Regions from separate parts of the Pseudomonas sp. E141 genome, predicted to be linked through region 2. Evidence: riboswitches for the same ligand, from Rfam matches in the RefSeq annotation. Region 2 holds a riboswitch; the other holds the start of a gene.

Region 1 (15,194 bases), 720 kb from region 2:
AATTGCCCGGCGAACAATTCCAAACGTTCACGAGTATCGCCAGCGGTCCGCCAAGGTTCGGCGCTGAGCCGACCCAAGGCTTCGGGACACGCGCCGGTCCAGGGTTCGGCCAGCGCACAATCCAGCGGATCGAAACCCAGCGCAAAGGCCTTGGCCAGCGCCCGCAGCAAACTCGACTGCGCGCCCTTGCCATCCCCCCGGGGAATGCGCAGCAACGCCAGCAAGGTGTCGATGCGCAACCGTTGTGTGGGCGACTCGCCAAAAATGTGCAGGCCGTCGCGGATCTGCGACTCCTTCAGATCGCACAGGTAAGTGTCCAGGCGCGGCAGCCAGACTGCCACGTCAGCGTCGCCGTCCAGTTGCAACTCGCGGTCGATGTGGGTTTCGCGCACCAGATTCAGAATGTCTCGCTGCAGTTCCCGGGCGCGGCGTGGGTCGAGCAGTTGCGCTTCGTAGTATTCGTCAGCCAACAGCTCGAGGTTACGCAGCGGCCCATAGGTTTCGGCCCGGGTCAGCGGCGGCATCAAGTGATCGATAATCACGGCCTGGGTGCGACGCTTGGCCTGGGCGCCCTCGCCCGGGTCATTGACGATGAACGGATAGATGTTCGGCAACGGTCCCAGCAGCGCATCCGGCCAGCAGTTTTCCGACAGCCCGACGCCCTTGCCCGGCAGCCATTCGAGATTGCCGTGCTTGCCGACATGAATCAGCGCGTGGACCCCGTAGGTGTTGCGCAGCCAGAAATAAAACGCCAGGTAGCCGTGGGGCGGCACCAGGTCCGGGTCGTGGTACACGGCGCTCGGATCGACCTGATAGCCTCGAGCCGGCTGGATGCCGACGAACGTCAGGCCCAGGCGCACGCCAGCAATCATCAGCCGGCCATCGCGGAACATCGGGTCCTGTTCGGGCGCGCCCCAGCGCTCCAGCACCGCCTGGCGATTGGCCTCGGGCAATGCGTCGAACATGGCCCGGTAAGCATCCAGCGCCAGGCTCTGGTGACAGGGCCGCTGGTCAAGACTGTCCAGGTCGTTGCTGACCCCGCCGAGCAACTGCTGGATCAGCGCGGTGCCGCTCGCAGGCAGTTCAGCCGGCAGCGGATAACCCTCGGCCTGCAAGGCCCGCAGGATATTCACTGCCGCCGCCGGGGTGTCCAGGCCGACGCCGTTACCGATGCGCCCATCCCGGGTCGGGTAATTGGCGAGGATCAGCGCCACACGCTTTTGCGAGTTGGGCAGGCACGCCAGGGTAGTCCAGCGCCACGCCAGCTCAGCGACAAAATCCATGCGCTCGGGCACGGCCCGGTAGCAGACCACATCGCTCTGGCTGCGCTCGCTGCGCCAGGCCAGGTCCTTGAAACTGATGGGGCGACTGATGATCCGCCCGTCCAGTTCCGGCAGGGCAATGTGCATCGCCAGGTCCCGCGGGCCCAGACCCTGCTCACTGGCGCGCCAGCCAGGCTCGTTGTCCTGGGCGCAGATCGCCTGGATCACTGGGATGTTGCGGCGAAACGGTCGCAAGTGCGGCGCTTCGGGGCTCGATTGGGCGAAACCGGTGGTGTTGAGGATCACCCCCGCCGCCACCTCATCCAGCCAGTCTTCAACCAAGGCCAGGCAAGCAGGCTCCTTGAGGCTCGCCACGGCAATGGGCAAGGGATTGAGCCCCGCCGCTTGCAGACGCTGGCAAAACACGTCGATGAACGCCGTGTTCGCTGCTTGCAGGTGGGAGCGATAAAACAGCACCGCCGCCACCGGCTGCCCGGCCCGCCAGTCGCTTTGCCAATCACTCAGGCTGGCGTTGGTTCGTTCCGGATGGTAGATCGCCGTGCGCGGCAGGGTTTGCGGTTCGCCCCAAGGATAGTCGCGACCGAACCATTGGCTGGCCAGGTTATGGAACAGGTCCAGGGCATTGCCCAAACCGCCTTGGCGCAGGAACTGCCAGAGCCGGTCCCGATCCTCATTGGGCACGTTGCTCAGGTCGCTGAGTTCCGGATCGGGTCGATCGTCCCCCGGCACCAGGATCAGCTTCACCCCGCGCTCGGCCAGTTCCATAAGACGTTCAATGCCGTAGCGCCAATAACCGATGCCGCCATGCAGGGAAAGCAGGATGACCTTGGCGTGACGCAACACGTCGTCGAAATACAGATCCACCGAGGCGTGGTTTTGCACCTGCATCGGGTTGGCGAGGCGAAACTGCGGATAGTCGTCCGGCAACTGCCGCGCCGCTTCGGCCAGCAGCGCCAGGCTGGAGTCGCCGCTGCACAGGATCACCAGCTCGGCGGGGGTTTGTCCGAGATCGGCAATGTTGTCGTCCGACACGAAACCGCCGGGCTGGGTCCTGAGCAGGTGCATGGCTTAGACGCTGAGGGCGGCGCGCAATTGCGCTTCGAGCAGCCCGGCATCCAGCGCCTGGCCGATCAGCACCAGACGGGTCACCCGCGCTTCATCGGCGCCCCACTGCCGGTCGAAATGTTTGTCGAAGCGCGTGCCCACGCCCTGGATCAGCAAACGCATCGGCTTGCCAGGAATGGCCGCGAACCCCTTGACCCGCAGCACGCCGTGCTGGACCACCAGCTGGGTCAGCGCGTCCAGCAGCAGGCTTTCGTCGGCCTGGGGCAGTTCGATGGAAATGGAGTCGAACGCGTCATGATCATGGTCGTCATCGTCGCCGTCATGGTGATGATCGTGATGGCTGTGGCGGCTGTCGATGTGCTCCTCGGAGCCGGCGCCCAGGCCGATCAACACTTCCAAAGGCAAGCGGCCGCTGCTGGCTTCGATGATCTTGACCGCCGGCGGCAGTTCCTCGGCCACTTCCAGGCGCACCTTGGCCAGGTCTTCAGGGCTGATCAGGTCGGCTTTGTTGAGGATTACCAGATCGGCGCTCGCCAGTTGGTCGGCAAACAGCTCGTGCAGCGGTGATTCGTGGTCCAGATTGGGGTCAAGCTTGCGCTGGGCATCGACCTGGTCCGGGAACGCGGCGAACGTGCCGGCGGCCACGGCCGGGCTGTCGACCACGGTGATGACCGCATCGACGGTGCAGGCGCTGCGGATTTCCGGCCACTGGAAAGCCTGGACCAGCGGTTTGGGCAGGGCCAGGCCGGAGGTTTCGATAAGGATGTGATCGAGGTCACCGCGCCGCGCCACCAACTCGCGCATCACCGGGAAAAACTCTTCCTGCACGGTGCAGCACAGGCAACCGTTGGCCAGTTCATAGACGCGACCGTTGGCTTCTTCTTCGGTGCAGCCGATCGAGCACTGCTTAAGGATCTCGCCGTCGATGCCCAGCTCGCCGAACTCATTGACGATCACGGCGATGCGGCGGCCCTGGGCGTTGTCGAGCATGTGCCGCAGCAAGGTGGTTTTACCCGAGCCGAGGAAGCCGGTGACGATGGTGACAGGGAGTTTGGCCAGTGTTTTCATCGGATGCCCTTTGGCAAGGTGGCGGGCAAACGGGACGACAATCCGCACGCATGGGTGCACGCGGAAGATTTCGCCACCGGATCACCCCGCCCGGTTGTAGTGAGAATCTGTGTCGAGGCAGGTCTCCTGGCTGACGGCGGGCCAGTCATTCGACTGGCAGTTACTGCGCCTTCCCGTGCACCCTTGGTCAAGAGCATGCACAGTGGCCTTGCAGAAACATCACCGTTCACAGTTGCGGGGGCAGCCGCGGCTTGGACCGCGTTCCCTTCTTAGCTTCGGCCAATGCCGAAGAACCTCGAAGGCGCAAGGCTACGCAGGGTGTGGGGGCGGGTCAATGTCCGCAGGTGAGTTCTGTGGTGTCTTGCGGGCCCTATCGCGAGCAGGCTCGCTCCCACAGTAAATCTCGCCGATCACAAAATTCATGTTCAACAAAGCTCAACTGTGGGAGCGAGCCTGCTCGCGATGGGCGCAACGGGTATCAGCCAATTGACGCCCCGCCCCCGCCCATGCTCTCCTGTGCGCCTAGTTACGGGTGCCCTTCACAGGGTGAAACGGGAAACCGGTGAATCGTGTGCTTTACTTCAAGGCCACGTCAGTCCGGTGCTGCCCCCGCAACGGTAAGCGAGAGAAGCGTCAGATCCACTGTGCCTCACGGTATGGGAAGGTGACGCTTGTCGGCCAGGCACAAGCCCTGCCCCTCGCGAGCCCGGAGACCGGCCCATGACTCATGCATCAACAAACCCGCGGTGGGCGGGCGCTGTTCGAACCTTGGCGGGCCTGCGCCCGGGGTTTCATTGCGCTCGCTTCACCCGATGACAAGAGACCATAGGGAAGCGCCATGTCGACCATCAGCAGCACCGCCCGTACCGCCAGCAGCTCCACGACCCTGAGCCAGCGCCTGAGCGCGGCGATTTTCGCCTCGATCCTCGGTGCAGGCCTGGTCTATTTCGCCGGTTTCTCCCACATCGAAGCGGTGCACAACGCGGCCCACGACACCCGCCACAGCGCCGCATTCCCGTGCCATTGAGACCTGACGACATGATCAAGCGTATCGCGCAAACCGCCGGTTTCAGCGGATTGCTGGCCGCCCTGCTGCTAACCCTCCTCCAGAGTTTCTGGGTATCGCCGCTGATTCTGCAGGCCGAAACCTACGAAAGCGCACCGGCTACCGAGCACCATGAGCACGCCGCTGGGGCCGTTCACTCCCATGATGCCCAAGCGTGGGAGCCGGAAGACGGTTGGCAACGACTGCTCTCCACCACCGGCGGCAATCTGGTGGTCGCAGTGGGTTTCGCCCTGATGTTGGCGGGCTTGTACACGCTGCGGGCGCCGACTCGCACGTCCCAGGGATTGCTTTGGGGTTTGGCCGGTTATGCCACGTTTGTCCTGGCCCCCACCCTCGGCCTGCCACCGGAGCTGCCCGGCACGGCTGCGGCCGATCTGGCCCAACGGCAGATGTGGTGGATCGGCACGGCGGCCTCCACTGCGGTAGGTATCGCCCTGATTGTCTTCGGCAGGCATTGGTTGCTCAAACTGTTGGGCGTGGCGACCTTGCTGGTGCCCCATGTCATCGGTGCGCCGCAGCCTGAGGTCCACTCGATGCTGGCGCCCGAAGCACTTGAAAGCCAGTTCAAGCTCGCCTCGCAAGTGACCAACGTCGCGTTCTGGCTGGCCTTGGGCCTGGTCAGCGCATGGTTGTTCCGGCGTGGCGACCAGGCTCAGCACGACGCATGAGCACCGGGCCGATCCTGGTGGTCGGCCTGGGCTGTCAACGCGGCTGCCCGGCCAGCACGCTGCGAGAACTGCTTGATCAGACTTTGCGGGCACACGGCATCGAGCTCTCTGAGGTTCGCGCCTTGGCCAGTATCGACCTCAAGCGTGACGAGCCGGGCCTGCTGGAGCTGGCCGAGCAACTGGAGTTGCCGCTGACCTGTTTCAATGCCGAGCAATTGTCCAGCTACCAGCAGCGGCTCAGTCACCGCTCCGAGATCGCTTTTGAACGCACCGGTTGCTATGGCATCGCCGAAAGCGCTGCCCTGGCCCTGGCCGACCGGTTGGGCGCGACACCTGCGACGCTGTTGATTCCTCGCCAAAAGACCCCAAGCGCCACGCTGGCATTGGCGGTGACGTCGTAAAACCCGATAATTCGCGCCCTGGATCATGAGCGATCTTCATTCAAAGGGTCGCCCACTCACCTTTAGGAACCGGTCATGACCGTTTATTTCATTGGCGCCGGCCCTGGCGACCCGGAACTGATCACTGTCAAAGGTCAGCGACTGATCCGCAGCTGCGCGCTGATCATTTACGCCGGCTCCCTGGTGCCCACAGCCGTGCTGGAAGGCCACAGCGCCGAACAGGTGGTCAACAGCGCCGAGCTGCACCTGGAGCAGATTATCGAGTTGGTCAAGGCCGCTCACTTCAAGGGCCAGGACGTGGCCAGGGTACACTCCGGCGACCCGAGCCTGTACGGTGCCATTGGCGAGCAGATTCGGTGCCTGCGGGAACTGGACATCCCGTTCGAGATCATCCCCGGCGTGACCGCGACCTCCGCCTGCGCCGCCCTGCTGGGCGCCGAACTGACCTTGCCGGACGTGTCCCAAAGCCTGATCCTCACCCGCTACGCAGACAAAACCGCGATGCCCGCCGGCGAAGAACTGGGCAGCCTGGCGCAGCACGGGGCGAGCATGGCGATTCATTTGGGCGTCAATCATCTGGAAAAAATCGTCAGCGAACTGCTGCCCCACTACGGCGCGGATTGCCCGATTGCCGTGATTCACCGCGCGACATGGCCGGACCAGGATTGGGTGGTGGGTACGCTGGCTGATATTGCCGAAAAGGTCCAGGCCAAGGGCTTTCGACGCACGGCGCTGATTCTGGTGGGACGCGTACTGGGTAATGATGTGTTCAGTGAGTCGTCGCTCTACCGCGCCGGGCACGCGCATCTCTACAGGCCCTGAAAATACAACTTTAAGAGCGGGCTTGCTCCCACAGGGATTTGCGGCGATTAAAAAATCGAACATCACCGCCGCCCCAATGTGGAGCGGGCTTGCTCGCGAAAGCGGTGAATCAGCTTGCGCGGATGTCGGATCCGCCCATAAAAAAACGGCGCTCACGGGCGCCGTTTTTTTATATCCGCAGCGAACACCTATCAGTAGTAGGCGTTTTCTTTCTGCGTGTGGTCGGTCACGTCGCGCACGCCCTTGAGTTCCGGGATACGCTCGAGCAAGGTGCGCTCGATGCCTTCCTTCAAGGTCACGTCGGCCTGGCCGCAGCCCTGGCAACCGCCGCCGAACTGGAGCACGGCGATGCCGTCTTCCACCACGTCGATCAGCGATACCTGGCCGCCGTGGCTGGCCAGCCCCGGGTTGATTTCGGTTTGCAGGTAATAATTGATGCGCTCGTTGACCGGGCTGTCGGCATTGACCATCGGCACCTTGGCGTTCGGCGCCTTGATGGTCAACTGGCCGCCCATGCGGTCGGTGGCATAGTCGACCACCGCGTCGTCCAGGAACGCTTCGCTGAACGAGTCGATGTATGCGGTGAAGCTCTTGAGCCCCAGCGCGGTGTCTTCAGGTTTCTCTTCCCCCGGCTTGCAGTAGGCAATGCAGGTTTCAGCGTACTGGGTGCCGGGCTGGGTGATGAAGATGCGGATCCCGATACCTGGGGTGTTCTGCTTGGACAGCAGGTCGGCCAGGTAATCGTGGGCGGCATCGGTAATGGTAATGGCGGTCATGGAAACTCCTCGCAGGCTTGTCGGCAGTTTACGCCAATCATCGCGCCGGACAAAGTCCTAGTATTTTTGTCAGGAAAGCGCCCGGATATCCTGGTCAGAGGTTCTGGTAGCGATTCATGTCCAGCACCCCACTTTCCAGCGGCGCCGTCTCCTGCAGGTAGTGGCTCAGGTCATGGAAGTACTGCCAGAACTGCGGGTGACTGCGCCGAATGCCCCAGCGCTCGACAATCCGCTCGAACGCCTGCCCGTCCCGGGCGCCCTCCATGGCGTCGACAAAGGCCGGCACTTGCTCGGCGGGGATGTTGAAGATGAAGTTCGGATAGCTGCTCAGCACGCCCGAATAGACCGTCAAGGTGTCCAGCCCCGGCTGGTATCGCAGCGCCTCGCCGAGCAAAAACGCCACGTTACTGTGAGCGCGGTTGCGCAGCAGACTGTAGACCTCACGGCGACCGCTGACGGTTTCGACGCGCAACATGGTCGCTTCCGGCAACTGGTTGATGACGCTCAGGCCCGCCGCCGGTCTGGAAGCCAGGCGACTGAGGGCCTGTTCGGCGTTCTGTAAGGCCGGATCAATGTTCGGACGCGAGCAATAGGCGCCATTACACCGGTTGATCGGATCGGGCCGCGCGTTCAAGTCGCCATAACGAACCAGCAATTGCTGGACGAAATCGCGCTTGGGGTCATCTTCGTCAAGCTTGAGAGCGGTGGGTTTATCGTCGTCGATAGCCTCGTAATCGAGCCACATCTTGAATTTTCCGCCCGACTGATACCAATCGTTGAGGTAGTCCTCGCGGGAATCGGCTGGCATCAGGCGCAGGAAGTTCTGCTCCGCACCGTTGCGAATCAGGTCGAAATACAGTCGCGTCTGGGCCTGGTGGGACACGTTGCCGAACACGTCGAAGTTCACCGCCAACTGATAATAAGTGCGCTCCAGCAATGGAAAGTCGAACAGCCACATCGTCTGTGGCACCTCGCCAATCAGGCCCTTGGTGACCGAAGCACTGTCGAAATGCCGGAAAATGCTCAGCAAGGCATTGTCGTTGCCGGCCCACAGCGTCGACCAACTGGGCGCAGGCAGGTCGGCGTAGTTGTCGCGACGCAAGGCTTCGTACTCGTTGCGCTTGTCCCGGTAGTCCAGCCACAGACTCAGGACGCTGCCCACGTCGTCATTCTGCCCCGGCATCGCCAGCAACGGCGTGGCCTGGCCGCGGTAATTGGGGTCGGTGATGTACAGATCATGTTCCGGGGCCTGGAACAACGCCCAGAAGTTGTCGCGAATCACGTCCGTGGCGATCTGGCCCCGGCAAACCGGGCCGCGGATAAATGTGCGCACGAAATACTCGGCGTTATCGAGCATGAACTGATAGCGGGCCTGGGCCGGGATCGCCTCGAAGGTGGAAAACGGGTTGGCCCGGCGCTCCGGGCCGTACCCTGGCAACGCAGTGACCTGCCATCTGCCGCTGTAGAACAGGCTCTTGATCCGCGCCATTTTTGCCGCGCTCAACCCGTAGGTAATGTGGGTCTTGTGCACGATCACCCCTTGTACCGGCCAGAGCCGGTAATACACACGGGTGCCAGGGTCATCGTTCGGGCGGCGGGTGTTGATCAGATCGATTGGCTGGCCGGTAGGCGTGCGCGAACGTACCCACTGGAAGAAATGCCCCGGCTCGCCATCCTTGAAATAGATGTGCGCCAGAAACCAGTGCTCGAACAACCACCGACCCACCAGGCTTTCCCGGGCGCCGGGGGCGTTGAGCAGGTTTTCCCACTGCACCACCTGCAAGGCTTCGGCGGCGCTCGGCGCCAGCGCTTGCTGATCGATGGGTGCACCCGCGGCCAACCAGCGCTGCAAGGTCTGATATTGCTGGTCGGTCAGGCCAGTGACCGCCAGAGGCATGCCTTCCTTGGGATGCGCGGCGGCGTACTCGTCGAATTGCCCCGGCATCGGGCAGCTGTTGTCACGCTCAAGCCCAAGCACGATGTCCTGGGGCAGCTTGGCGTTGGGCTGCAACGGTGTGTTGTGGCCCAGTTCGAGCATCTGCGCCATCAGCGCGGCCTGACTGCCTTGAGCATCCAGCACGGAATAGAAGCCTTTGCGCTGCCAGGCCCGCTGGCCGGAGGCGTCATAGAACAAACGTGTGGGTTCGGCAGCCTGGCGTCGTTCACCGTCATAGACCGGCAGCTTGCTCGCGCCCCGGGACACGCCTTCGCCACTGCCCAGGTTCAATTGGCACGCAGAGTCATAGCAGGCGTGGCAGGCGACGCATTTTTCCGTGAAGATCGGCTGGATATCGCGAGTGTAGGAAATCGCCGGGGCGGGATCCTTTGCCACTGAGTGAAAAGACAACAGCAGCAACAGACTGCCGAATAAGACGCGGTACGGCATGTCTCGGGTCCCTAAGAGATAATCCGGCGATTCTACCGGGCCGCCATCGCGATGCAAACATGAGCAGGATTCATGCAAAAGCCACCCATGATCAAATCCTGTACAGGTTTGCTATCATCCCCGCCTTCGTAATGGTCTTTTTCCAGGTAGTCCTATGTCCGATCGCAGCGCTCGCCTTTATCTTCTCCAGCAGGCCCTCAAGGAACGCATTCTGATCCTCGACGGCGGCATGGGTACGATGATCCAGAGCTACAAGCTTGAGGAACAGGACTATCGTGGCAAGCGTTTCGCCGACTGGCCGAGCGACGTCAAGGGCAACAATGATTTGTTGGTCCTGAGCCGTCCGGATGTGATCGGCGCCATCGAAAAAGCCTACCTGGATGCCGGTGCCGACATTCTGGAAACCAACACCTTCAACGCCACCCAGGTGTCCCAGGCCGACTACGGCATGCAGGGCCTGGCCTACGAGCTGAACCTGGAAGGCGCGCGCCTGGCCCGCAAGGTCGCCGACGCCAAGACCCTGGAAACACCGGACAAGCCGCGCTTCGTAGCCGGCGTGCTGGGCCCGACCAGCCGCACCTGCTCGCTGTCGCCAGACGTGAACAACCCCGGCTACCGCAACGTGACCTTCGACGAGCTGGTGGAGAATTACACCGAGGCCACCAAGGGCCTGATCGAAGGCGGCGCCGACCTGATCCTCATCGAAACCATTTTCGACACGCTTAATGCCAAGGCAGCGATTTTCGCCGTGCAAGGGGTGTATGAGGAATTAGGCGTCGAACTGCCGATCATGATCTCCGGCACCATCACCGACGCGTCCGGCCGCACACTGTCCGGCCAGACCACCGAAGCCTTCTGGAACTCCGTCGCCCACGCCAAGCCGATCTCCGTTGGGTTGAACTGCGCCCTCGGTGCCAGCGAACTGCGCCCGTACCTCGAAGAACTGTCGAACAAGGCCAGCACCCACGTATCGGCGCACCCGAACGCCGGTCTGCCCAATGAATTCGGTGAATACGACGAACTGCCGGTGGACACCGCCAAAGTCATCGAAGAGTTTGCCCAAAGCGGCTTCCTGAACATCGTCGGCGGCTGCTGTGGCACCACCCCGGCGCACATCGAAGCCATCGCCAAGGCCGTGGCCGGCTACGCACCGCGCCAGATTCCGGAGATCCCGCGGGCTTGCCGCCTGTCGGGCCTGGAACCGTTCACCATCGATCGCAGCTCCTTGTTCGTCAACGTCGGCGAGCGGACCAACATCACCGGTTCGGCCAAGTTCGCCCGCCTTATCCGCGAAGACAACTACACCGAAGCCCTGGAAGTGGCCCTGCAGCAGGTCGAGGCCGGCGCGCAGGTGATCGACATCAACATGGACGAGGGCATGCTCGATTCGAAGAAGGCCATGGTGACCTTCCTCAATCTGATTGCCGGCGAACCGGACATCTCCCGCGTGCCGATCATGATCGACTCCTCCAAGTGGGAAGTGATCGAAGCGGGCCTCAAGTGCATCCAGGGCAAGGGCATCGTCAACTCCATCAGCATGAAGGAAGGCGTCGAGCAGTTCATCCATCACGCCAAGTTGTGCAAACGCTACGGCGCCGCCGTGGTGGTGATGGCCTTCGACGAAGCCGGCCAGGCCGATACCGAAGCGCGCAAGAAGGAAATCTGCAAGCGTTCCTACGACATCCTGGTCAATGAAGTCGGCTTCCCGCCGGAAGACATCATCTTTGACCCGAACATCTTCGCCGTCGCCACCGGTATCGAAGAGCACAACAACTATGCCGTGGATTTCATCAACGCCTGCGCCTACATCCGCGACGAACTGCCTTATGCGCTGACCTCGGGTGGCGTGTCCAACGTGTCCTTCTCGTTCCGGGGCAACAACCCGGTGCGCGAGGCGATTCATTCGGTGTTCCTGCTGTATGCAATCCGCTCGGGCCTGACCATGGGCATCGTCAACGCCGGCCAACTGGAGATCTACGACCAGATCCCGGTGGAACTGCGCGACGCGGTGGAAGACGTGATCCTCAACCGCACGCCTGAAGGCACCGACGCCCTGCTCGCCATCGCCGACAAGTACAAGGGCGACGGCAGCGTCAAGGAAGCGGAAACCGAAGAGTGGCGTGGCTGGGAAGTGAACAAGCGCCTGGAACACGCGCTGGTCAAGGGCATCACCACGCACATCGTCGAAGACACCGAGGAATCGCGGCTGTCGTTCGCCCGGCCGATCGAAGTCATCGAAGGCCCGTTGATGGCCGGCATGAACATCGTCGGCGACCTGTTCGGCGCCGGCAAAATGTTCCTGCCCCAAGTGGTGAAGTCCGCCCGGGTGATGAAGCAGGCCGTGGCCCACCTGATTCCATTCATCGAGGCGGAAAAAGGCGACAAGCCAGAAGCCAAGGGCAAGATTCTCATGGCCACGGTCAAGGGCGACGTCCACGACATCGGCAAGAATATCGTCGGCGTGGTGCTCGGTTGCAACGGCTATGACGTGGTCGACCTGGGCGTGATGGTGCCGGCAGAGAAGATCCTGCAGGTGGCCAAGGAGCAGAAGTGCGACATCATCGGGCTGTCCGGCCTGATCACTCCGTCCCTGGACGAGATGGTGCATGTGGCCCGCGAGATGCAGCGCCAGGATTTCCACCTGCCCCTGATGATCGGTGGCGCCACGACCTCCAAGGCCCACACGGCAGTGAAAATCGAACCCAAGTACAGCAACGACGCGGTGATCTACGTCACCGACGCCTCGCGCGCCGTGGGCGTGGCCACCCAGTTGCTGTCCAAGGAACTCAAGCCGGCATTCGTCGAGAAAACCCGCCTGGAGTACATCGACGTTCGCGAGCGCACCGCCAACCGCAGCGCCCGTACCGAACGCTTGAGCTACCCGGCCGCCGTGGCGAAGAAGCCGCAGTTCGACTGGAGCAGCTACCAGCCGGTCAAGCCGACCTTTACCGGCGCCAAGGTGCTGGACAACATTGACCTCAACGTCCTGGCCGAATACATCGACTGGACGCCGTTCTTCATTTCCTGGGACCTGGCCGGCAAGTACCCGCGCATCCTGACCGACGAAGTGGTCGGAGAAGCGGCTACTGCCCTGTACGCCGATGCCCGGGCGATGCTGCGCAAGCTCATCGACGAGAAACTCATCAGCGCCCGCGCCGTGTTCGGCTTCTGGCCGGCCAACCAGGTGCATGACGACGATCTGGAAGTCTATGGCGAGGATGGCAAGCCACTGGCCCGCCTACATCACCTGCGCCAGCAGATCATCAAGACCGATGGCAAGCCGAACTTCTCCCTGGCCGACTTCGTCGCGCCCAAGGACAGCGGTGTGACCGACTACGTGGGCGGCTTCATCACCACCGCCGGCATCGGCGCCGAAGAAGTCGCCAAGGCCTACCAGGAAGCCGGCGACGACTACAACTCGATCATGGTCAAGGCCCTGGCCGACCGCTTGGCCGAGGCCTGCGCCGAATGGCTGCACCAGCAGGTGCGCAAGGAACATTGGGGTTACGCCAAGGACGAAAGCCTGGACAACGACGCCCTGATCAAAGAGCAATACACCGGCATCCGCCCTGCCCCCGGCTACCCGGCCTGCCCGGATCACACCGAAAAGGCCACCTTGTTCCGCCTGCTCGACCCCGAGGCCAGCGAACTGAAGGCTGGACGCAGCGGCGTATTCCTCACCGAGCATTACGCCATGTTCCCGGCGGCAGCCGTCAGCGGCTGGTATTTCGCCCATCCCCAGGCGCAATACTTCGCCGTGGGCAAGATCGACAAGGATCAGGTCCAGAGCTATACCGCGCGCAAAGGCCAGGACTTGAGCGTGACTGAGCGCTGGTTGGCGCCGAATTTGGGTTACGACAACTAAGAGCCTTAAAGGATCGCAGGCTCCTACAGGGTTTTGTGTATTGCTGTAGGGGCTGCCGCAGGTTGCGATCTTTTGTCTATGCTTGTTCCAAACCCATGGCAGACGAGGGATTTATGGACGATCCGATCGACAACAAGCCGCCGACCCTGTGGCAGATGGTGCACAGCGTGCTGGCTGCCGCCTTCGGCGTGCAGAGCGGCAAGAATCGCGCCCGTGACTTCACCCACGGCAAGCCGAGTCACTTCGTGGTATTGGGCATCGCCTTCACGGTGATCTTCGCCCTGACACTGTTTGGCATCGTCAAGCTGGTGGTGCATCTGGCGGGGTTGTAAATCTGTCTACGACACACGTAACCCCCCTGTGGGAGCGAGCCTGCTCGCGATAGCGGTTTGTCAGTCACTTCATGATTGACTGAACCACCACTATCGCGAGCAGGCTCGCTCCCACCGTTTTTTCACCACCGCTCTATTGGTGACTGACCCAGAACACCGCAGTGCCCACCACCAGGATAATCAGGAACAAAATGGCCCAGGCATCAACAGTACTGTCGCTTTTCCTTGCTTTGGTCGGATTGCTCATTGCATCGCCTCTTGTCGGTTTTGTAGGTGATTGCATAGGGACTCGACCACAGTTAAGACGATGATTGCCCGCACGACAAATGTGGGTTAGGCAATAATCAATCCCATTAGTCGATTTGGTTCTTTACATATACTCAAACATCACTTTTGCGCATAACTCAAAACAGGTATCTTGCACCGGCTCCTGTAGGAGTGCGCGGCCGTGCGCGCAGAATTGCCGAGGCAGAATCCGATTCCAGCGAGCCAACACGCAGCTGTTTCTGATCGGCCCAAGCCTGAGAACGAGACTTATATGTACGTATATGACGAGTACGATCAGCGGATCATCGAGGACCGCGTCAAGCAGTTCCGTGATCAGACCCGACGCTATCTGGCAGGCGAGCTGAGCGAAGAAGAATTCCGCCCTCTGCGTTTGCAGAATGGCCTGTATATCCAGCGCTTCGCCCCGATGCTGCGCGTAGCGGTGCCCTATGGCCAACTGACCTCGCGTCAGGTGCGCATGCTGGCCAAGATTGCCCGCGACTACGACAAAGGCTATGCCCACATCAGTACCCGCCAGAACGTCCAGTACAACTGGCCGGCCCTGGAAGATGTGCCCCAGATCCTGGCTGAACTGGCCACCGTGCAGATGCACGCGATCCAGACCAGCGGCAACTGCCTGCGCAACGTCACTACCGACCAGTTCGCCGGTGTCGCGGCCGATGAGTTGATCGACCCGCGCCCCTGGTGCGAGATCGTTCGCCAGTGGACCACCTTCCACCCGGAATTCGCCTACCTGCCGCGCAAGTTCAAGATCGCCATCAATGGCTCGACCTCGGACCGTGCGGCCATTGAAGTCCACGACATCGGCCTGGAGACGGTCTACAACGCCGCCGGCGAGCTGGGCTTCCGTGTGCTGGTGGGCGGCGGCCTGGGCCGTACGCCGGTGGTCGGCGCGTTCATCAACGAGTTCTTGCCATGGCAAGACCTGCTGAGCTACCTAGACGCCATCCTGCGGGTGTACAACCGCTACGGCCGTCGTGACAACAAGTACAAGGCGCGGATCAAGATCCTGGTCAAGGCCCTTACGCCAGAAGTGTTCGCCGAAAAGGTCGAGGCCGAAATGGCTCACCTGCGCGGCGGCCAGACCACCCTGACCGAAGCCGAAGTCCATCGCGTAGCCAAGCATTTCGTCGACCCGGACTATAAGGCCCTGAGCAACCAGGACGCCGAGCTG
Region 2 (15,194 bases):
CGCTTGTGGCAGGGTGACCAGCGCGAGCAGGGCAATGCCCAGGGCGCCGACCCTGCCGCCCTGGCTGATGCGGTGATGCTGGCGGTGAGTCAACGCCTGGCGCCGCGTTTCGTTACCAAGCCGGGCGTGGCCACCGAGCAGCTGCTGGAAGTGCAGGGCATGAACCTGGAGCGTTATGCGGCGCTTGGGCGTTTGCTCGAGCCGTTCGGTGGGCAGTTGCAGCGGGTTGAAGGGGACCGGATCATTTATCGGGTCAAGGGCAGCGCCGAACAGTTGAAAGCGCAATTGGCCCTGGCGAAACTGCAGGAAATTCCTGCCGGCGAAGCCGTCGCGCCAGTGCCAGTACCCCAGCCAGCCGCTGATGGCTCCATTCCGGCCGCCGCGCCAGCGCCAGCGCCGACCGCCAACCTGCAGTTTCGCTGGTAGTTTTTCTTTCTTATATAGCTAGGAGTGGTTCATGGGCGATACGCGGCGTTGGTTCTGGTTGGGTGGGGTCGCCCTGCTGTTTGTGTTCATCTATTTGCTGCATCCGATCCTCACGCCGTTCCTGGTTGCGTTGCTCCTGGCCTATCTGTTCGACCCACTGGTAGATCGCCTGGAAAAACTCGGCCTGTCCAGGACCTGGGGCGTGGTGTCGGTGTTTGGGCTGATCATCTTGATTGTCATTGCTCTGATGCTGGTGCTGATACCGATGCTGGCCAAGCAACTGATGCGCCTGTACGAGCTGGCGCCGCAGATGCTCGACTGGTTACAGCACACTGCCGTGCCGTGGGTGCAGTCGAGGCTGGGGTTGGCTGAAGGCTTCTGGAAGTTCGACAAGGTCAAGGCGGCCATCAGCGAGCATATGGGCCAGACCTCTGACATCGTCGGTGTGGTGTTGAGCCAGGCCACAGCCTCGGGGCTGGCGTTGATCGGTTGGCTGGCGAACCTGGTGTTGATTCCGGTGGTGGCTTTTTATCTACTGCGCGACTGGGACTTGATGATGGCCAAGATTCGCAGCCTGCTGCCACGCCATCGTGAAGAACGCATCATGACCCTGACCGGCGAATGCCATGAAGTGTTGGGGGCGTTTGTGCGAGGGCAATTGTTGGTGATGGTGGCGCTGGGCTTCATCTATGCGGCGGGATTGATGCTGGTGGGCCTGGAGCTGGGGCTATTGATCGGCTTGATCGCCGGGCTGGCGGCCATCGTGCCCTACATGGGCTTCGTCATCGGTATCGGCGCGGCGTTGATTGCCGGCTTGTTCCAGTTTGGCGGTGATCTGTACCCGATGGTCGGCATCGTGGCGGTGTTCATGGTCGGGCAAGCGCTGGAAGGCATGGTGCTGACACCGTTGCTGGTGGGTGATCGCATCGGCCTGCATCCAGTGGCGGTGATCTTTGCGATCCTGGCAGGGGGTGAGTTGTTCGGTTTTACCGGGGTCCTGCTGGCGCTGCCGGTGGCGGCGGTGATCATGGTGCTGGTGCGTCATATGCACGATCTGTACAAGGATTCAGACATCTATAGTGGCGTCGAAGACCCCGAGCTATAGCGCCAATGGCGGGCGCGGCGGTTGTCCCAGCGTCAGGGAAACCGTCGCTCCATCGTTCTGTCGCTGCAAACCTTTGATTTTGCTCGTGGTCCGGCGCATTGTGCGGTCCGCGTCACGGGTATAAACTTTGCGCACTTTACACAGAGGCCACTAACGGTTCTTTTGGAACTGTTCAGTCAGCATGAAACCGATTCAGCTGCCCCTAGGTGTGCGTCTGCGTGATGACGCCACCTTTATCAACTACTACCCAGGCGCCAATGCCGCTGCACTCGGCTATGTCGAGCGGCTTTGCGAAGCCGACGCCGGCTGGACCGAGAGCCTGATTTATCTGTGGGGCAAGGACGGGGTGGGGCGCACGCATCTGTTGCAGGCCGCTTGCCTGCGGTTCGAGCAATTGGGTGAGCCGGCGGTGTATCTGCCATTGGCCGAGTTGCTGGATCGCGGCGTAGAGATCCTCGACAATCTTGAACAGTACGAACTGGTCTGCCTGGATGATCTTCAGGCGGTGGCCGGCAAGGCTGATTGGGAAGAAGCGCTGTTTCACCTGTTCAACCGGTTACGCGACAGCGGCCGGCGTTTGCTGATTGCTGCATCGACGTCGCCGCGGGAGCTGCCGGTGAAGCTGGCCGATCTCAAGTCCCGTCTCACCCTGGCGCTGATTTTCCAGATGCGCCCGCTCTCCGATGAAGACAAGCTCCGTGCATTGCAGTTGCGCGCTTCCCGGCGTGGCCTGCACCTGACCGATGAGGTCGGGCACTTCATCCTTACCCGCGGCACCCGCAGCATGAGCGCGTTGTTCGAACTGCTCGAACGTCTCGACCAGGCGTCGCTTCAGGCCCAGCGCAAGCTGACCATCCCTTTTTTGAAAGAAACCCTTGGCTGGTAGAAGTCGCAGCAATAGTGGCTTATAGCCTGTTTCTACCACGGCACAGCCCGCGTCCCTTCTGGGCTGCAGGCTGCAGAGGGTTGAAAACGGTTGGGGCGCTTAGATGTAAACCTAAAACCGAGAAGTCACATTTGCATCGATTGAATTTGCAAATGAGCTTGATAGTGGGCATAGTCTCGCCATCTTTACAACTTCAGCCACGGTCGTGCCCATGCTAAGTCGCTTCGCACCCCTGGTGCCTCTCGCACTCGTTACCCTGTTGTTCGGTTGTGCTGCCCACTCTCCAGTGTCCCAGCAAGCGCAACAACCACAGGTTCAAAATTCCGTTACTGCCCAGTCTTCCTCTGTTGCACTTGAGGAAGAAATGGCCACCGACAAAGAGCTGGCAGACTTCGCCGGCAGCAAGCCTTATCAGCTTCCGGTGCTGGCTGACAGCATCCTGGAGCGGGGCATGTCCTTGATCGGTACCCGCTATCGTTTTGGCGGTTCCTCCGAGGCCGGCTTCGATTGCAGCGGTTTCATCGGGTATCTGTTTCGCGAAGAGGCTGGCATGAGCCTGCCGCGCTCCACTCGCGAAATGATCAACGTGAAGGCCCCGCTGGTTGCTCGTAACGAGCTTGAGCCGGGCGACCTGCTGTTCTTCGCTACCAACGGTCGTCGTGGTCGCGTCAGTCACGCCGGTATCTACCTGGGTGACAACCAGTTCATCCATTCCAGCAGCCGTCGCAGCGGTGGCGTGCGAATCGACAGCCTGGGCGACAGCTACTGGAGCAAGACCTTCATCGAAGCCAAGCGCGCACTCGCGATGGCACCGACCGTGGTCACTGCTCGCAAGTAAGCTCACAGTTTGTAAGGCAAACTTAAAGTCTTACTTGAAGTTTGCCTCATAGCCGCTAGAATCCATGATCATTGATTGATGGCAATCCGCCTGCGTACTCCGCAGGCGGCTTTGTTTTCATGCCCACGGCAGAAAAGCCGCATCCAGATCAGGATTGTTCTGCATATGTCGACGTCGGCCCGCCTCGCTCTCATGCTCCTTGCCGCGCTGCTCAGCGCTTGCGCCAGCCGTACCCCGCCACCTGCGCCAGTGCGGGCTCCGGTGGTATTCGCTCCCGCGCAAAGCTTTTCCCCGGTTGCCGAAGACGTGCTGTTCCGGGCGCTGGGGTTGGTGGGGACACCCTATCGGTGGGGCGGCAATACGCCGGATTCAGGCTTTGATTGCAGTGGCCTGATCGGCTATGTGTATCGCGATGCGGCCGGTATCTCGCTGCCGCGCTCCACCCGCGAGATGATTGGCATGCGCGCCCAGAGTGTCGATAAGGACGCATTGCAGACCGGTGATTTGATTTTCTTCGCCACCAACGGTGGCTCTCAGGTCAGCCATGCCGGGATCTATGTCGGGGAGGGGCGTTTCGTCCATGCACCAGCGACCGGGGGTACGGTCAAGCTCGATAGCCTGTCCAAGGCTTATTGGCAGAAAGCCTATCTGAGTGCCAAGCGTGTGCTGCAACCGGCGCATCTGGCGCGTAATCCCTGACGATTCAAGTTCGCTTTTTGCGCCGGCTCAGCAGAGCTCTTGTGGCGAGAGAACAATCCCTCGCCACAGGTTCCAGTGTTCAGGTCAGCTTCTTCAGCGGTTATTTAGCCCAAACCCGCCAAATCTTGTTCCCCACATCATCTGCCACCAACAGCCCGCCCTGTTTGTCGATCACCACACCCACTGGTCGGCCTTGGGCTTTTTCATCTGCATTCAGGAAACCGGTCAGCACATCCACCGGTTGCCCCACCGGCTTGCCGGCGTTGAAGGGGACGAAAATCACTTTATAGCCGCTGTGGGGTTTACGGTTCCATGAGCCGTGCTGCCCGATGAAAGCCCCTTCGGTAAACGGCGCTGGCAAGGTGCTGCCTTCGGCGAACGTCAGGCCCAGTGACGCGGTGTGGGGGCCGACGGCGTAATCCGGGGCGATGGCCTTGGCCACCAGTTCCGGTTTTTGTGGCTCGACCCGCTTATCGACGTGCTGCCCGTAATAGCTGTAGGGCCAGCCATAGAAGGCGCCGTCCTTGACTGAAGTGATGTAGTCCGGCACCAGGTCGCTGCCGATCTCATCGCGCTCATTCACCGCGGTCCATAGCGCGCCACTGCGCGGCTCCCAGGCCAGGCCGTTGGGGTTGCGCAGGCCCGAGGCGAAGATGCGGTGATTGCCGCTGGCACGGTCCACTTCCCAGATGGCCGCGCGGCCTTCCTCGGCCTCCATGCCGTTTTCCCCGACATTGCTGTTCGAACCGGTAGTGACGTACAGCTTGCTGCCGTCCTGGCTGGCGATCACGTTTTTGGTCCAGTGGTGATTGAGCGTGCCACCCGGCAGGTCGACGACCTTGGTCGGCTGCGCCTTGATTTGCGTATCGCCCTCTTTATAAGGGAAGCGAATCAGTCGGTCGGTGTCGGCCACGTACAGATCATTGCCCACCAGTGTCATGCCGAACGGTGAATTGAGGTTTTCCAGAAAGACCGTACGGGTTTCGGCGATGCCGTCATGATTGGCATCACGCAACAGGGTAATGCGATTGGGGCTGGGCACCCCCGCACCGGCGCGGCCCATGACTTTCTCCATGACCCAGCCACGAATGCCTTTGGAGTCGTCCGGTTTGGGCGGTGCGTTGGTTTCTGCCACCAGCACGTCACCGTTGGGTAGCACGTAGAGCCAGCGTGGATGATCCAGCCCTTCGGCGAATGCGCCCACTTGCAGGCCCTGGGCCGGGGTAGGTTTGGCGCCATCCGGCCAGCCGATAGCCTCGGCAATGTTGACGGTGGGGATCAGGGTCTTGTTCGGTTCCGGCAGTTTTGGCGAGGGGCCAGTGCCGTCGGAAACCTGAAGTGTGGAGGACTCGCCGCAAGCAACAAGCCCTGCGGCCAATGCGACGATCAGAAGGTGTGGTGGCTTGAGCATGCGGGCTTCCCTATGAGTGCATGGTGGTTATTCATAGAGAAGCTTAGACCCGCGATGGTTCAACCGGTCAGCCGTGGGCCTGCTTGAACAGCACGGCGATGCCCGGATGATACTGCCCGGCCTCATTGCGCAACTTGCGATAGGCATAAGGGAAGTACCAGGCCACGGCGCAGGTATTTTCCTTCTGCAGTTCATCGATCATGTCCTGCAGTTCTTCCGGCGTGGCGCTCTGCTGGGCCTTTTGCGGTGCGACGAACAGGCAGCCCAATCGCAGGTCACTGGAATAGCTGATACGTTTGGCGTCGCTGGTGATGTCGAGCAGCGGCTGGGTGAGATTGAGGTTCTTGACCTTCGGCCAGCGTTGAGTGGCCTGGATGAAAGCACGCTCCTCGGTGCCGGCGATGAACAGATCGGCGCTGACGTTGCGTTCGCCTTCTTCATTCTGTTTGCGAGTGGGGGTGTTCTGCAGCGTGACCATCTCGGCCATCCAGGCTGCGGCCGAGAGCAAGCCAAGATTGGCTTTTTCATCGAACCAGTAAGGTGTGTCGTTATCGCCGCGCACGGCGTTGTAACGGTCGATACAGTCAAACCAGCGTTCCAGCACCGGGCGCAGGAATTCCAGTTTTGGATTGCTGATGATCATGCCTTGCATGCTTTTGCCCTCTTGTTATTGTGATATCGGGTCGTGATGCCTATTTGATATCACTTGCCGCAGCATGGCACAAGATTGGCGTCATTTTATTGATCAGGGCCAATGTCCGCTGTTGAACCTGTGCCGGCTTTAATTGACGCTCCACCCCCAACCCTCTAACCTTCGCGGCTTGTTTCAGGTGCTCTGTGACCGGGCGATCGTTGGGTCGACAGAGTGAAACAGGGAAGCCGGTGAGTGCATACGAACCCGGCGCTGCCCCCGCAACGGTAAATGAGTCAACGCTGCGCCTGGCACTACACAGGCCACCAGCCACTGTGTCCGTACGACATGGGAAGGCGCGCAGCCCGGCATCACGCCGCTCATGAGCCCGGAGACCGGCCTGATTCATCCAACGGCATCACGGTGGGCGATGCCAGGCTTGTTGCCGTCTTTTTTGTGCCCGCCCGCCGTTATCCAATCCCAACGGAGAGCTCCCATGACCCACACCCCCGATCGCGACGAACGCCACCTGGCGCGCATGCTGCGCAAGAAAGCCGTGATCGACGAGCGCATCGCCAACTCGCCAAACGAATGTGGCCTGCTGCTGGTGCTGACCGGCAACGGCAAGGGCAAGAGCAGCTCTGCGTTCGGCATGCTGGCCCGGTCCATGGGCCATGGCATGCAATGCGGCGTGGTGCAGTTCATCAAGGGGCGTAACAGCACCGGTGAAGAGCTGTTTTTCCGTCGCTTCCCGGAGCAGGTGCGCTTTCATGTCATGGGCGAAGGCTTCACTTGGGAAACCCAGGATCGCCAGCGCGACATCGCCGCGGCTGAAGCGGCCTGGGCAGTTTCGCGTCAATTGTTGAGCGACCCGTCCATAGGCCTGGTGGTGCTCGATGAACTCAACATTGCCCTCAAGCACGGTTACCTTGACCTGGACCAGGTGTTGAGCGACTTGCAGGCCCGTCCGCCGATGCAGCATGTGGTGGTGACCGGTCGCGGCGCCAAGCCGGAATTGATTGAACTGGCCGACACCGTCACCGAAATGGGCATGATCAAGCACGCGTTCCAGGCGGGTATCAAGGCGCAGAAGGGCGTCGAACTGTGAGCGATGTTCCCTTGGCGAGTCGTCACTGCCCGGCGGTGCTGATCGCCGCTCCTGCTTCCGGGCAGGGCAAAACCACGGTCACCGCCGCCCTGGCCCGCTTGCACCGTAAGCAGGGGCGCAGGGTGCGGGTCTTCAAGTGCGGGCCTGATTTCCTCGACCCGATGATCCTGGAGCGGGCCAGCGGCGCGCCGGTCTACCAACTGGACATGTGGATGGTCGGCGAGCAGGAGAGTCGTCGATTGTTGTGGGAAGCTGCTGCCGAAGCCGACTTGATTCTGATCGAAGGGGTGATGGGGCTGTTCGATGGCACGCCATCGAGTGCCGATCTGGCCCGGCACTTCGGCGTGCCGGTGCTGGCGGTGATCGATGGCACGGCCATGGCCCAGACCTTCGGTGCCCTGGCCCTGGGCCTGGCGCGGTATCAGCCGGACTTGCCTTTCGCCGGGGTACTGGCCAATCGTGTCGGCACCTTGCGTCATGCGCAGTTGCTCGAAGGCAGCCTGACCGAAGGCCTGCGCTGGTACGGCGCCCTGTCACGGGAAACCGGTATCGAGTTGCCAAGTCGCCACCTTGGGTTGGTCCAGGCCAGTGAATTGAATGATCTGGACCTGCGCCTCGACGCCGCCGCCGATGCCTTGGCTGGCAGTTGTGAAGTGGCGTTGCCGCCGGCTGTGGAGTTCGTCGCGCCAGCGGTGATTGCCGCGCAGCCGTGGCTGGAAGGTGTGCGCATCGCCGTGGCCCGGGATGAAGCGTTCGCCTTCACCTATGGCGCCAGCCTTGATTTGTTGCGAGCGATGGGGGCGCAACTGAGCTTCTTTTCACCTATTCATGACAGCGAACTGCCGGAGGCGGACAGCCTGTATCTGCCCGGTGGCTATCCGGAATTGCACCATGTGGCGCTGGCGCAAAACGCCCCGATGCTGGCGGCGATCCGCGCGCACCATCAAGCAGGCAAACCCTTGCTGGCTGAATGCGGCGGCATGCTTTATCTGTTGGACTCGTTGACGGATGTGGACGGCACCCGTGCCGAGCTGCTTGGGTTGCTGGCCGGTGACGCGCAGATGCAAAAGCGTCTGGCGGCCCTGGCGCTGCAATCGGTGGAGTTGCCGGAGGGCACTTTGCGCGGGCATACCTATCATCATTCCCTCACCAGCACCGGGCTGGAGCCGATTGCCCGAGGTCATAGTCCCAATGGCGGGCGTGGCGCGGAGGCGGTTTTCCGGCAGGGTCGGATGACGGCTTCCTATGTGCACTTCTATTTTCCGTCGAATCCAAGGGCGATTGCCGCGCTGTTTGCACCTGATCCTGAGGCCGCTATCGCAAACAGGCTCGCTCCCACCTCCGATCACCTGACCCCTGTGGGAGCGAGCCTGCTCGCGAAGCGGCCATGACAGACACCGCTTTCTCTCAGGCCGAACGCGATGCCGTCTACCGGGCCATCGCCGAACGCCGCGACATGCGCCACTTCACCGGCGGCACCGTTGAGCCAGCGTTGCTGCGCCGCCTGCTGGAAGCCGCGCATCAAGCCCCCAGTGTGGGTCTGATGCAGCCGTGGCGGTTCATTCGCATCAGCGACCGCGCCTTGCGTGGGCAAATCCGTCAACTGGTGGAACAGGAACGCATCCGCACCGCCGAGGCCCTGGGTGAGCGCAGCGATGAATTCATGAAGCTCAAGGTCGAAGGCCTCAACGACTGCGCCGAAGTGCTGGTGGCGGCGTTGATGGATGATCGCGAGCGCTATGTCTTCGGTCGACGAACCCTGCCGGAAATGGACCTGGCCTCGCTGTCCTGCGCGATCCAGAATCTGTGGCTGGCCTCTCGCGCCGAAGGGCTGGGGATGGGCTGGGTTTCGCTGTTCGAGCCCCAGGCCCTGGCCGAGCTGTTGGGCCTGCCCGCCGGCGCCAAACCGCTGGCAATATTGTGCCTGGGGCCGGTCGAGGGGTTTTACCCGGCACCGATGCTTGCCTTGGAAGGCTGGGCGCAGCCGCGTGCGCTGGATGAATTGCTCTACGAAAACCATTGGGGAGTAAGCCCATGAGTGTGGCGTTGCTCAGTGCTGCCGCGGTGGCGCTGGATGCGCTGTTGGGCGAACCCCGACGCTGGCATCCGCTGGTGGCGTTCGGTCGCTTTGCCGATCGTATCGAACAGCGTTTCAACTCCGGCGGGCGTGGCTGGCGCAGCCATGGCGTGACGGCGTGGATCATCGCCGTGGTGCCGTTGACCCTGCTCGCGACGGCGCTGTCCTGGGCGCCGTTGGTGGGCTGGCTGGTGGAAATCCTGGCACTGTACCTTGCCCTTGGCCTGCGCAGTCTCGGGGAGCATGTCGAGCCGGTAGCCCGGGCTCTGCGCGGTGGAGATCTGGACGAAGCGCGCCGGCGGGTCGGCTACTTGGTCAGTCGTGAAACCGCCGAACTGGATGAGACTGCCGTTGCCCGTGCCGCCACTGAGTCGGTGCTGGAGAACGGCAGCGACGCGGTATTCGCCGCGCTGTTCTGGTTCGCCGTCGCGGGCGCGCCAGGTGTGGTGTTGTACCGCCTGAGCAATACCCTCGACGCCATGTGGGGCTATCGCAACGAGCGCTTTGAGCGTTTCGGCTGGGCGGCGGCCAAGATCGATGATGGGCTCAACTACATTCCGGCGCGCCTGGTGGCGCTGACTTACGCCGTGCTTGGAAAAACCCGCCTGGCGCTCAAGTGCTGGCGCACCCAGGGCCCGACCTGGGACAGTCCCAATGCCGGGCCCGTGATGGCCGCCGGCGCGGGTGCGCTGGGGGTCGAACTGGGTGGCGCGGCGGTGTATCACGGCCAATTGCATCAACGTCCACCCTTGGGCGAAGGCGCGCCGGCGAACGCCGACGCCATTGATCGCGGCTGGCAACTGGTCCAGCGTGGCGTATGGTTGTGGTTGCTGATTCTCTGCCTGGGAGCTGAGTTTTATGCTTGAGCACGGTGGGCGCCTGCGCAACGCGGCCCGGCAATACGCGATTGCCGAGGCGCACTGGCTGGATCTGTCCAGCGGCCTGGCGCCCTGGCCGTTCGACGTGCCGGCGATTGCACCGCGGGCCTGGGCACGCCTGCCTGAGACCGATGACGGGTTGGAACAGGCCGCCTGCGATTATTACGGCGCCATGCATGTGCTGCCGGTGGCGGGTTCGCAGATGGCCATCCAACTCTTGCCGCGCCTGCGTCGGGCCGGCAAGGTCGGCGTCCTCTCACCCTGTTACGCCGAACACGCCGAAGCCTGGCGCCGCAGTGGTTACATCGTGCGTGAAGTGCTGGAGCCGGAGGTGGACTTCTTCCTCGACAGCCTTGACGTGCTGGTGGTGGTCAACCCCAACAACCCCACGGGCTTGCTGTTGAGCCCCGAGCGCTTGCTGGACTGGCATGCCCGATTGGCCCAGCGCGGTGGCTGGCTGGTGGTGGATGAAGCGTTCATGGATGTCACGCCACAACTGAGCCTGGCCGCCCATGCCCATCAGGTCGGATTGATCGTGCTGCGTTCGTTCGGCAAGTTTTTTGGCCTGGCCGGGGCTCGCCTGGGATTTGTATTGGCCGAGCGCCACTTGCTCAAGTTGCTCGCCGAACAAGTCGGGCCGTGGGCCGTCAGCGGGCCGACCCGGGTGGTGGGCCAGGCGTGCCTGCTGGACACCGACGCCCAGGCCCGCCAGCGCCAACGCTGCGAAGACACCAGTCAGCGCTTGGCGCTGACGCTCGAACGCCACGGCTTCAAGCCTCAGGGCGGCTGTGGGTTGTTCCAATGGCTGGTCGCTGAACACGCCCAGGCACTTTACGATTTCATGGCCCAGCGCGGCATTCTTCTGCGCTTGTTTACCCATACCAGCAGCCTGCGCTTCGGGTTGCCGGCCGATGACGGTGAATTCCTGCGCCTCGAGCAAGCTTTCGAGGCCTACGCCAAGGACATCCAATGACCACTGTAATGGTGCAGGGCACCACGTCCGATGCCGGCAAAAGCACTCTCGTCACGGCGTTGTGCCGCTGGGTCAGGCGTCAGGGGGTGAGCGTGGTGCCGTTCAAACCACAGAACATGGCACTCAACAGCGCGGTAACGGCCGATGGCGGTGAAATCGGCCGTGCCCAGGCCGTGCAGGCCCAGGCGGCCGGTCTCCAACCGCATACCGACATGAACCCGGTGCTGCTCAAGCCCAACAGCGACACCGGCGCCCAGGTCATTATCCATGGCCGCGCCGTCACCACCATGAATGCCGTGGCCTATCACGATTACAAAGCCATCGCGATGCAAGCGGTGCTGGCCTCCCACGAACGTTTGAGCGCGGCGTATCCGGTGGTGATGGTGGAGGGCGCGGGTTCCCCGGCGGAGATCAATCTGCGCGCCGGTGACATTGCCAACATGGGCTTTGCCGAGGCGGTGGACTGTCCGGTGCTGCTGATTGCCGATATCAATCGCGGCGGCGTCTTCGCCCACCTTGTGGGTACCCTGGAGCTGCTTTCGCCCAGCGAACAGGCGCGGGTCAAGGGCTTCATCATCAACCGTTTTCGCGGCGACATCGCCCTGCTGCAACCGGGCCTGGACTGGCTTGAGGCGCGCACCGGCAAACCGGTGATTGGCGTGTTGCCGTACGTGATGGACCTGCATCTGGAAGCCGAGGACGGTCTCGATCAACGGCAGGCCGACAAGGCCGAGCAGGTGCTCAAGGTAGTGGTGCCGGTATTGCCGCGCATCAGCAACCACACCGATTTCGATCCGCTGCGCCTGCATCCGCAGGTCGATCTGCAATTCATCGGCCCAGGCCAGCCCATTCCCGCGGCTGACTTGATCATCCTGCCGGGTTCAAAGAGCGTGCGCAGTGACCTGGCCTACCTGCGCGCCAACGGTTGGGAGACGGCCATCCATCGTCACCTGCGTTATGGAGGCAAGTTGCTAGGCATCTGCGGCGGTTTGCAGATGCTCGGCCAGCAGGTCCACGATCCGCTGGGGCTGGAAGGGGGCGCAGGCTCCAGCACCGGGCTGGGCTTGCTGGCTTTCGAAACGACCCTGGAACACGAGAAGCAGTTGCGCAATGTGCGCGGTCGACTGGCCCTGGAAGAGGCCGAGGTCAGCGGGTATGAGATCCATGCCGGTGTAACCTCAGGCCCGGCATTGGAGAACCCGGCGGTGCAGTTGGATGACGGTCGCTGTGATGGCGCCCAGAGTCTGGATGGGCAGATTTTCGGCACCTATCTGCATGGGCTGTTCGAGTCACCGGCGGCCAGCAGCGCCTTGCTGCGTTGGGCCGGGTTGCAGAATGTGCAGGCGGTGGACTACCACGGGTTGCGCGAGCGGGACATCGAGCGGTTGGCGGATCTGGTGGAGCGGCATTTGGATACCGGGCTGTTGCGTGAGCTGTGTGGGATCTAGGGTGGCTGCACTGGCCTCATCGCGAGCAGGCTCGCTCCCACAAGGGACTTGTGTGCATCGCACAACCACTGTGGGAGCGAGCCTGCTCGCGATGAAGCCGGCAGCAACACCGCCAATTTGAAAGGTAAAAAACATGCTGCAACTGATCCTCGGCGGCGCCCGCTCCGGTAAGAGTCGCCTGGCCGAAAAGCTCGCCACAGACAGCCGGTTGCCCGTCACCTACATCGCCACCAGCCAACCTCTGGATGGCGAGATGAACGAACGGGTCGCCCAACACCGCGCTCGCCGTCCGGCCGAATGGGCGCTGGTGGAGGAGCCGTTGGCCCTGGCGCGGGTGCTGCGCGATAACGCAGGTTCAGGGCACTGCCTGTTGGTGGATTGCCTGACCCTGTGGCTGACCAATCTGCTGATGCTCGACAACCTCGAGCAGTTGACGGCCGAGCGTGACGCTTTGCTGGAGTGCGTTGGCGCGCTGCCGGGCGAAATCATTTTTGTCAGCAACGAGACCGGAATGGGTGTCGTGCCGCTGGGCGAGTTGACTCGCCGTTATGTCGATGAAGCCGGTTGGCTGCATCAAGCTTTGGCCGAACGTTGCCAGCGCGTCGTGCTGACCGTTGCCGGCTTGCCCCTGACTCTCAAAGGTACTGCGTTATGAATCATCGCTGGTGGCTGGACCCGTGCAAGCCCCTCGACACCCAGGCCCTGGAGCAGGCCGCGGTCCGTCAGCAACAACTGACCAAACCGGCCGGTTCCCTGGGGCGACTCGAGGCAGTGGCGGTGCAACTGGCGGGTTTGCAAGGGCAGGTCAAGCCGAGCCTGGATCAACTCTGGATCGCAATTTTCGCAGGTGATCATGGTGTGGTGGCCGAAGGCGTATCGGCCTATCCCCAGGAAGTCACCGGGCAGATGCTCCTCAATTTCGTCAGCGGCGGCGCGGCGATCAGTGTATTGGCGCGGCAACTGGGCGCCTCGTTGGAAGTGGTTGACCTGGGCACTGTGACGCCTTCGCTGGCGCTACCCGGTGTGCGGCATCTGAACGTGGGGCCAGGTACCGCGAATTTCGTGCAGGGGCCGGCGATGACCGTGACCCAAGGCGAGCAGGCATTGCTGGCCGGACGTGACAGTGTGCTGCGTGCTGTCGCCTCCGGAACGCAGCTGTTCATCGGCGGCGAAATGGGCATCGGCAACACCACGGCGGCCAGTGCCCTGGCCTGTGCCTTGCTTGACTGCCCGGTGACTCACCTGGTCGGGCCGGGCACCGGGCTGGACGCCGCGGGTGTCAGCCGCAAGGCTCAAGTCATCGAGCGCGCCCTGGCGTTGCACGGTGCACAGCGTAACGATCCACTGCAAACACTGTTCAACCTGGGCGGGTTTGAAATCGCCGCGTTGGCTGGCGCGTATCTGGCCTGCGCCCAGCAGGGCGTTGCGGTGCTGGTGGATGGTTTCATCTGCAGCGTCGCAGCACTGGTGGCGGTGCGTCTCAATCCTCAATGCAGGCAATGGCTGTTGTTCGGCCATCGCGGTGCCGAGCCGGGGCATCGGCACGTTCTGGAAACCCTCGGCGCTGAGCCGCTCATTGACCTGGGCCTGCGCCTGGGTGAGGGCAGTGGTGCGGCGTTGGCGGTGCCACTGTTGCGCCTGGCGTGTGATCTTCACGGGCAGATGGCGACGTTTGCCGAAGCGGCTGTGGCGGATCGCCCGGCATGACTTTGCACCTGGACCTGCTGCGCCACGGCGAGACCGAACTGGGCGGCGGGCTGCGTGGCAGCCTCGACGATGCCTTGACGGACAGGGGCTGGGAGCAGATGCGCGCGGCGGTCGCGGCGGTCGCGGCGGGCGGGCCCTGGGATCGGCTGGTGAGTTCGCCGTTGCAGCGTTGCGCCCGTTTCACTGAACAACTCGGCGTCCAGCTCGATGTGCCGGTGCACCTGGACAAGGATCTGCAGGAGCTGCATTTCGGCGCCTGGGAAGGCTGCAGCGCGGCGGCGTTGATGGACACCGACGCCGAGGCGCTGGGCCGCTTTTGGGCCGATCCCTACGCATTCACTCCGCCAGACGGCGAGCCGGTGCTGGAGTTTTCGAAGCGAGTCCTGGCGGCGGTTGAACGCCTGAGGATCGCGTATGCAGGGCAGCGCGTATTGCTGGTCAGCCATGGCGGGGTGATGCGCTTGCTGCTGGCGCGAGCCCGTGGTCTGCCTCGGGAGCAGTTGCTCAATGTAGAAGTGGCTCATGGCGCGCTGTTTTCTCTTCGGGTGTCGCCTGGTTCGGTGTTGAAGGAAGAGGGCTGAAGATGCTGGCGTTCTGGATCGCCTTGCAGTTCCTGAGCAGCCTGCCGGTTCGCTTGCCGGGCATGCCCGAGCCTGCGCAGTTGGGGCGTTCGTTGCTGTTTTATCCGCTGGTAGGTCTGTTGTTCGGAGGCTTGTTGTGGGGGCTTGATGCCCTGTTGCTTGGCACGCCGCTGCTGCTCCATGGAGCCCTGTTGCTCACCGCTTGGGTGCTGCTTAGCGGCGGCCTGCACCTGGACGGGCTGGCCGACAGCGCGGATGCCTGGCTCGGCGGTTTTGGCGATCGCGAGCGTACGCTGCTGATCATGAAAGACCCTCGCAGCGGACCGATTGCGGTGATTACGCTGGTGTTGGTGCTGCTGCTCAAATTCGCCGCATTGCTGGCGCTGATCGAGCAGCGACAAACCCTGGCATTGATCATCGTGCCGG

What was found. A riboswitch is a leader RNA that binds a small molecule or an ion and turns the genes downstream of it on or off. The one in region 2 is predicted to bind cobalamin.
Region 1: it holds a riboswitch for cobalamin, as region 2 does, so the genes downstream of both, GKKCFE_RS15350 (CbtB domain-containing protein) here and cobO (cob(I)yrinic acid a,c-diamide adenosyltransferase) in region 2, are expected to answer to the same signal.

Annotation. Positions count from the first base shown of each region.
Region 1 is NZ_CP084024.1:3,452,138-3,467,331, forward strand. Features, by position in the region: gene cobN (cobaltochelatase subunit CobN) at 1-2,348, opposite strand, end outside; gene cobW (cobalamin biosynthesis protein CobW) at 2,352-3,416, opposite strand; cobalamin riboswitch at 3,516-3,729, opposite strand; cobalamin riboswitch at 3,930-4,152, shown strand; gene GKKCFE_RS15350 (CbtB domain-containing protein) at 4,255-4,443, shown strand; gene GKKCFE_RS15355 (CbtA family protein) at 4,455-5,150, shown strand; gene GKKCFE_RS15360 (cobalamin biosynthesis protein) at 5,147-5,551, shown strand; gene cobM (precorrin-4 C(11)-methyltransferase) at 5,627-6,373, shown strand; gene nfuA (Fe-S biogenesis protein NfuA) at 6,565-7,149, opposite strand; gene GKKCFE_RS15375 (fatty acid cis/trans isomerase) at 7,244-9,535, opposite strand; gene metH (methionine synthase) at 9,690-13,400, shown strand; gene GKKCFE_RS15385 (DUF2970 domain-containing protein) at 13,514-13,732, shown strand; gene GKKCFE_RS15390 (nitrite/sulfite reductase) at 14,271-15,194, shown strand, end outside.
Region 2 is NZ_CP084024.1:4,174,278-4,189,471, reverse strand. Features, by position in the region: gene GKKCFE_RS18745 (DUF2066 domain-containing protein) at 1-426, shown strand, start outside; gene GKKCFE_RS18740 (AI-2E family transporter) at 458-1,531, shown strand; gene hda (DnaA regulatory inactivator Hda) at 1,713-2,417, shown strand; gene GKKCFE_RS18730 (C40 family peptidase) at 2,629-3,255, shown strand; gene GKKCFE_RS18725 (C40 family peptidase) at 3,421-3,954, shown strand; gene GKKCFE_RS18720 (PQQ-dependent sugar dehydrogenase) at 4,055-5,365, opposite strand; gene GKKCFE_RS18715 (hypothetical protein) at 5,433-6,017, opposite strand; cobalamin riboswitch at 6,177-6,414, shown strand; gene cobO (cob(I)yrinic acid a,c-diamide adenosyltransferase) at 6,493-7,104, shown strand; gene GKKCFE_RS18705 (cobyrinate a,c-diamide synthase) at 7,101-8,495, shown strand; gene bluB (5,6-dimethylbenzimidazole synthase) at 8,492-9,142, shown strand; gene cbiB (adenosylcobinamide-phosphate synthase CbiB) at 9,139-10,047, shown strand; gene cobD (threonine-phosphate decarboxylase CobD) at 10,040-11,032, shown strand; gene GKKCFE_RS18685 (cobyric acid synthase) at 11,029-12,480, shown strand; gene cobU (bifunctional adenosylcobinamide kinase/adenosylcobinamide-phosphate guanylyltransferase) at 12,614-13,135, shown strand; gene cobT (nicotinate-nucleotide--dimethylbenzimidazole phosphoribosyltransferase) at 13,132-14,187, shown strand; gene cobC (alpha-ribazole phosphatase family protein) at 14,184-14,768, shown strand; gene GKKCFE_RS18665 (adenosylcobinamide-GDP ribazoletransferase) at 14,771-15,194, shown strand, end outside.